DNA from 2 places in the Streptomyces sp. NPDC002176 genome. Region 2 is predicted to be linked to the other one. Evidence: riboswitches for the same ligand, from Rfam matches in the RefSeq annotation. Region 2 holds a riboswitch; the other holds the start of a gene.

Region 1 (3,394 bases), on a different contig from region 2:
CGCGATGGCGCTGGCCCGTGACGACCGGCCGGTGGTCGCCGAGCGGGAGGCCAAGTCGGTGTCGGTGGAGGACACCTACGCCGTGGACATCCACGACCGGCTGCGCATCGGCCTGGAGGTCCGTCGGCTCGCCGACCGGTGCGTGCGGCGGCTGCGCGGTGCCGGGCTGTCCGGGCGCACCATCGTGCTCAAGGTCCGGCGCTACGACTTCTCCACCCTGACCCGCTCCGAGACGCTCAGGGGGCCCACGGACGATCCGGCGGTGATCCGGGAGGCGGCCGCGCGGCTGCTGGACTCCGTGGACACCACGGGCGGGGTGCGGCTGCTCGGCGTCGGGGTGTCCGGGCTCGCCGACTACACCCAGGAGGACCTGTTCGCCCAGGCGGCGGGGGAGACGGCCGAGGAGACGCCGGAGGAGAGTGCCCCCGACTTCGGCCCGGAGAGACCCGAGCCCGCCGCGCCGGAGTGGCGGGCGGGCCAGGACGTGCGGCACCCCGAGTACGGGCACGGCTGGGTGCAGGGCAGTGGCCTGGGACGGGTCACGGTGCGCTTCGAGACACCGCTCTCCGCGCCGGGCCGGGTACGGACGCTGCGGGCCGACGACCCCGACCTGGCACCGGCCGACCCGCTGCCGCTGGTGGCCCAGGTCGAGGCGGTGGCCCGGGAGGGGGAGACGGGCGTCGGATGAGGGGAGGGCTCAGGTCTCCTCGGTGCCCGCGACCTTGCCGAAGTCGCGGTCCGGGGTCGGGGTCGGCCGGGCTGAGGTGCCCACGTCGAGACCGTAGTGGTGGTAGAGCTGGAGTTCCTGTTCGGGGGAGAGGTGGCGGCCCACGCCGAAGTCGGGGGCGTCCTTGATGAGGGCGCGCTCGAAGGGGACGCGGAGCGCGCCCTCGACCAGTTCGCTGGGCTCCAGCGGGACGAAGGCGTCGCGAGAGAAGAGGCCGGTGCGCACCGCGGCCCACTCCGGGACGCCGGTCGCGTCGTCGAGGTACACCTCGTCTATGGTGCCGATCTTGGTGCCGGCGCGGTCGAACGCCTTGCGGCCGATCAGGCTGCGCGGATCGATGTCGGTCTGCACGATCCCTCTCCCTCCACATGGTCGCAACTCATCCGTAAGCACTACAAAAGAGCAGAATCAGTCGGGCGGCCACTCGAACGCCGTGCTCCTGACCCCGCTGGTAGGCTGAACTCGGCTGTCGACCCCGTGCGGGAGAGTCCTCCGAGCAATTCGGAGGCGCCGAAGGAGCAACTCCTCCCCGGAATCTCTCAGGCCCCCGTACCGCACGGACGAGGTCACTCTGGAAAGCAGGGCGGGCGTTCATGGCTCCCGCCCTCACCGACGGTGAAAGCCGGGGTCCGCAGGTCCCCGGTGAAGCTCTCAGGTAAGAGATGACAGAGGGGGAGGCCGGTGGGCACCCGCGCCGTGGTGCCCCTCGCAGGTCGCGTCAGACCAGGAGGCCTCCGCATATGACCGCCCCTCGCATTCCGCTCGCCGAGCTCGAAGCGGGCATCCCCTTCGAGCAGCGCCACATCGGGCCCGACCAGGAGGCGCGGGCCAAGATGCTCGCGCAGGTCGGCTACGGCTCGCTCGACGAGCTGACCGCCGCCGCGGTCCCGGATGTGATCAAGAACGCCGACGCACTCGACCTGCCCGGTACCCGCACCGAGGCCGAGGTGATCGCCGAGCTGCGCGGTCTCGCCGACCGCAACCAGGTGCTCGGCTCGATGATCGGCCTGGGCTACCACGGCACCTTCACCCCGCCGGTGATCCTGCGCAACGTCATGGAGAACCCCGCCTGGTACACGGCGTACACGCCCTACCAGCCGGAGATCTCCCAGGGCCGTCTCGAAGCCCTGCTGAACTTCCAGACGATGGTCGCCGACCTCACCGGGCTGCCCACCTCCGGTGCCTCCCTGCTGGACGAGGGCACCGCCGCCGCCGAGGCCATGGCGCTGTCCCGGCGCATGGGCAAGAACAAGAAGGGCCTCTTCCTGGTCGACGCGGACACCCTGCCGCAGACCATCGCCGTCATCGAGACCCGCGCCGAGCCCGCCGGTGTCGAGGTCGTCGTCGCCGACCTCAGCGAGGGCATCCCGGCCGACCTCGCCGCCCGTGACATCACCGGCGTCCTGCTCCAGTACCCCGGCGCCTCCGGTGCCGTACGCGACCTGAAGCCGGTCATCGGGCAGGCGCACGAGCTGGGCGCCCTCGTCACGGTCGCCGCCGACCTGCTCGCGCTGACCCTGCTCACCTCGCCCGGCGAGCTGGGCGCGGACATCGCCATCGGCACCACCCAGCGCTTCGGCGTGCCCATGGGCTTCGGCGGGCCGCACGCGGGCTACATGGCCGTGCACGAGAAGTTCGCCCGCAGCCTGCCCGGACGCCTGGTCGGCGTGTCCGTCGACGCCGACGGGCACCGGGCCTACCGGCTCGCGCTCCAGACCCGCGAGCAGCACATCCGCCGCGAGAAGGCCACCAGCAACATCTGCACCGCGCAGGTGCTGCTCGCCGTGATGGCCGGGATGTACGCCGTCTACCACGGCCCCGACGGCCTGCGGACGATCGCCCGCCGCACCCACCGCTACGCCACGATCCTCGCCGAGGGCCTGCGCGCGGGCGGCGTCGAGATCGTGCACGGCGCCTACTTCGACACCCTCACCGCGCGCGTGCCCGGCAAGGCCGCCGAGGTCGTCGCCGCCGCCCGCGAGGGCGGGGTCAACCTGCGCCTCGTCGACGCCGACCACGTCTCCTTGGCCTGCGACGAGACCACCAACCGGGCCCAGCTGGAGGCCGTCTTCGCCGCCTTCGGCGCCGAGAGCGACATCGAGGCGCTCGACCAGGCGGCCGAGGACACGCTGCCCGAGGCGCTGCTGCGCACCGACGACTACCTCACCCACCCGGTCTTCCACGAGCACCGCTCCGAGACGGCCATGCTGCGCTACCTGCGCAAGCTGTCCGACCGCGACTACGCGCTCGACCGGGGCATGATCCCGCTCGGCTCCTGCACCATGAAGCTGAACGCGACCACCGAGATGGAGCCGGTCACCTGGCCCGAGTTCGGCGCGCTGCACCCCTTCGCCCCCGCCGAGCAGGCCGAGGGCTACCTCACCCTCATCCGCGAGCTGGAGGACCGGCTCGCCGAGGTCACCGGGTACGACAAGGTCTCCCTCCAGCCCAACGCCGGTTCCCAGGGCGAGCTGGCCGGACTGCTCGCCGTACGCGCCTACCACCGGGCCAACGGTGACGCGCAGCGCACCATCTGCCTCATCCCGTCCTCCGCGCACGGCACCAACGCGGCGAGCGCGGTGATGGCCGGGATGAAGGTCGTCGTCGTGAAGACCGCCGGGGACGGCGAGATCGACGTCGAGGACCTGCGCGCGAAGATCGAGCAGC
Region 2 (3,394 bases):
AGGCACCGGAGTGCGGCTGGACGTTGGCGTACTCGGCGCCGAACAGCTCCTTGAGCCGGTCGATGGCGATCTGCTCGGCCACGTCGACGTGCTCGCAGCCGCCGTAGTAGCGGCGGCCCGGATAGCCCTCGGCGTACTTGTTGGTCAGGACCGAACCCTGCGCCTCCATCACCGCGAGCGGTGCGAAGTTCTCGGAGGCGATCATCTCCAGGGTCGACTGCTGGCGGCGCAGCTCGGCGTCGACCGCGGCGGCGATCTCCGGGTCCAGCTCGTGCAGGGGCGTGTTCAGGTCAGTCATACGGCTTGTAGCTCCTCAGCCGGCGGTGTAGGCGGTGTACTCGTCGGCGGTCAGCAGGTCGGCGGGCTGGTCGGCGACGCGCACCTTGAACAGCCAGCCGCCCTCGAAGGGCGCGGAGTTCACCAGCGACGGGTCGTCCACGACGTCCTGGTTGACCTCGGTGATCTCACCGGAGACGGGCGAGTACAGCTCGGAGACCGACTTGGTGGACTCCAGCTCGCCGCAGGACTCGCCCGCGGTGACCTCGTCGCCGACCTCGGGAAGCTGCACGAAGACCACATCGCCGAGCGCGTTGGCCGCGTGCTCGGTGATGCCGACCGTCGACGCGCCGCCCTCGGCGGCCGACAGCCACTCGTGCTCCTTGCTGTAGCTCAACTGCTGCGGGTTGCTCATGACCTGAATTCTCCTGTACGCGAGGACGTGCTCGTCGGGGGAAAAGGGCTCGAACCGCTGAAGAGCGGGTGAAATGTGCGCAGGGTCACGCCGGGGACGGCCGGACCCGGGGCCAGTGTCTACTTGGCGCGCTTGTAGAAGGGCAGCGCCACGACCTCGTACGGCTCGTGGCTGCCCCGGATGTCCACGCCCACACCCGTGCTGCCGGGGGCGGCGTGCGCGGCGTCGACGTAGGCGATGGCCAGCGGCTTGCCGAGGGTGGGGGAGGGGGCACCCGAGGTGACCTCGCCGATCACCTCGCCACCGGCGACGACGGCGTACCCGGCGCGCGGCACCCGGCGGCCCTCGGCGATCAGGCCGACCAGGACGCGCGGCGGCCGGGCCTCGGCGCGCTCGGCGGCCTTCGCGAGCGCCTCGCGGCCGACGAAGTCGCCCTCCTTGGCGAACTTCACCACGCGGCCGAGACCGGCGTCGAAGGGGGTCAGCTGGGTGGTCAGCTCGTGCCCGTACAGCGGCATGCCCGCCTCCAGGCGCAGGGTGTCCCGGCAGGACAGCCCGCACGGCACCAGACCGGCGGCGGACCCGGCCGCGAGCAGGGCCTCCCAGAGCTGGACGGCGTGCTCGGGCCGCACGAACAGCTCGAAGCCGTCCTCGCCGGTGTAGCCGGTGCGGGCGATCAGCGCGGGCACGCCCGCGACCGTGCCGGGCAGCCCGGCGTAGTACTTCAGGCCGTCGAGGTCGGCGTCGGTGACGGCCTTGAGGATGCCGGGGGACTCCGGGCCCTGGACGGCGAGCAGCGCGTAGGCGTCGCGGTCGTCGCGGACCTCGGCGTCGAAACCGGCGGCGCGCTCGGTCAGCGCGTCCAGCACGACCTGGGCGTTGGAGGCGTTGGCCACGACCATGTACTCGTGCTCGGCGAGCCGGTAGACGATCAGGTCGTCCAGGATGCCGCCGTCGGCGCGGCAGATCATGGTGTAGCGGGCGCGGCCGACGCCGACCGAGGCGAGGTCGCCGACGAGGGCGTAGTTGAGCAGGGCGGCGGCGTCGGGGCCGGTCACCGTGATCTCACCCATGTGCGAGAGGTCGAACAGCCCGGCCCGGGTGCGCACCGCCTGGTGCTCGTCCCGCTCGGAGCCGTAGCGCAGGGGCATGTCCCAGCCGGCGAAGTCGGTCATCGTCGCGCCGAGCGAGCGGTGCACGGCGTCGAGCGCGGTATGGCGCGGGGCGTTGGGGTCGGTGCTGCTCATCGGTCGTCTCCCAGGGCAACGGGGGATGGGGTGAGGAACGTTCCTCCCCATCTGTCATCGGAACCTGAGAGGTTCGCCATGACCCGCCCCCAGGGGGGTGTCAGTGGCTTGCACCTTGGGTGGAGCCACTGCGACAGCGGCCCGCTTTTCAGATGTGCCTCGCCCACGCGGTAACGGTGCCTGAGAGATTCAAGGGAGGGACTTGCTCCTTCGGCGCCCCGGATGGGGACTCTCCCGCGCGGATTCAAACGGCCGGTATGCAGTTGGCGGGCACATCATCGCACGGCGGGGCCCGGCCCTGAAGGGGCCACCGACTGTGACATGGCTGTGGCCGTTCGGGGACCCGACCGACGAGGCGGCGCATTACCTTCTCTTTACATTTGTTGGGCAGGAGATGACCTGAACCCACAGGGGAGGACGATCACGGTGAACAGGACCACGGTGTGCGCCACCACCACCGGCATCCCGGTGCCGCAGCAGCCCTGCGCACCCGCCCACGAGCGCCGGGCCGAGCGTCCCGCGCCGGTCGTCCGCGACCTGCGCGACCGCCCCGGCGGCGGCCCCCGCACCCTGCGCTTCGGCCCCCGCGACCTCGCCGTCGTCACCGGCCTGCCCGGCAGCGGCAAGTCCACCCTGATGCGCCGTGCGGTCCCCGGCCACCGCGTCGACTCCCAGGACGCCCGCGACCGCTGGGCCGCCCGCCTCCCCACCGCCCTGCCCTACGCGCTCTACCGCCCCCTGGTCCGCCTCGCCCACTACGCCGGACTGCGCCGCGCGCTGGCCTCCGGCGAGGGCGTCGTCGTGCACGACTGCGGCACCCAGCCCTGGGTGCGCGGCTGGCTCGCCCGCGAGGCCCGCCGCAGAGGCGGCACCCTGCACCTGATCCTGCTCGACGTGCCCGCCGACACCGCCCGGCGCGGCCAGCGCGAGCGCGGCCGGGGCGTCTCCCGGTACGCCTTCCACCGCCACCGCGGTACCACCGCCCGCCTGCTGGGCGCCGTCGAGCGCGGCGAGAGCCCCGCGGGCTGCGGCTCGGTGGTCCTGCTGGACCGCGCCTCGGCGGACGGGCTCAAGCGGATCGAGTTCGCCGAGTGAACGCCCGTACGCGTACCGGATAGCCTTCAGCACCACAGCATGACTCCCAGCAGGCGGTAGGCACATGGACTTCCCGGCGGACCTTCCCGCGGACTTCCCGGCACAGGCACACCCCCACCCGCACGGCGGTTGGCCCGGCAACGAACTGGAGGAGGTCCTCTCGGCCTCCCTCGGCATACCCACGGCCGGGGCCCGTGTCATCGAGGTCCTGGCCCGCAGCTTCGTCTGGATACCGCTGCCCAACGGCGGCGGCCCGCACAGCGGCCCGCTCGACCTGCCCACCGTCGACATCGACGGCCAGGTGTACGTCCCGGTGTTCAGCTCCGAGGAGCAGTTCCGGCAGTCGCCCGGCGGGCACCTC

The links. A riboswitch is a leader RNA that binds a small molecule or an ion and turns the genes downstream of it on or off. The one in region 2 is predicted to bind glycine.
Region 1: linked by a shared signal. The riboswitch ahead of gcvP (aminomethyl-transferring glycine dehydrogenase) and the one ahead of gcvT (glycine cleavage system aminomethyltransferase GcvT) in region 2 are both predicted to bind glycine.

Annotation. Positions count from the first base shown of each region.
Region 1 is NZ_JBJDQW010000004.1:768,516-771,909, reverse strand. Features, by position in the region: partial or broken gene ACI2LY_RS22735 (DNA polymerase IV) at 1-785, shown strand, start outside; gene ACI2LY_RS22730 (PRC-barrel domain-containing protein) at 698-1,078, opposite strand; glycine riboswitch at 1,198-1,292, shown strand; gene gcvP (aminomethyl-transferring glycine dehydrogenase) at 1,468-3,394, shown strand, end outside.
Region 2 is NZ_JBJDQW010000002.1:274,401-277,794, reverse strand. Features, by position in the region: gene glyA (serine hydroxymethyltransferase) at 1-298, opposite strand, end outside; gene gcvH (glycine cleavage system protein GcvH) at 314-691, opposite strand; gene gcvT (glycine cleavage system aminomethyltransferase GcvT) at 811-1,938, opposite strand; glycine riboswitch at 2,097-2,185, opposite strand; gene ACI2LY_RS09490 (AAA family ATPase) at 2,365-3,033, shown strand; gene ACI2LY_RS09485 (enhanced serine sensitivity protein SseB) at 3,098-3,394, shown strand, end outside.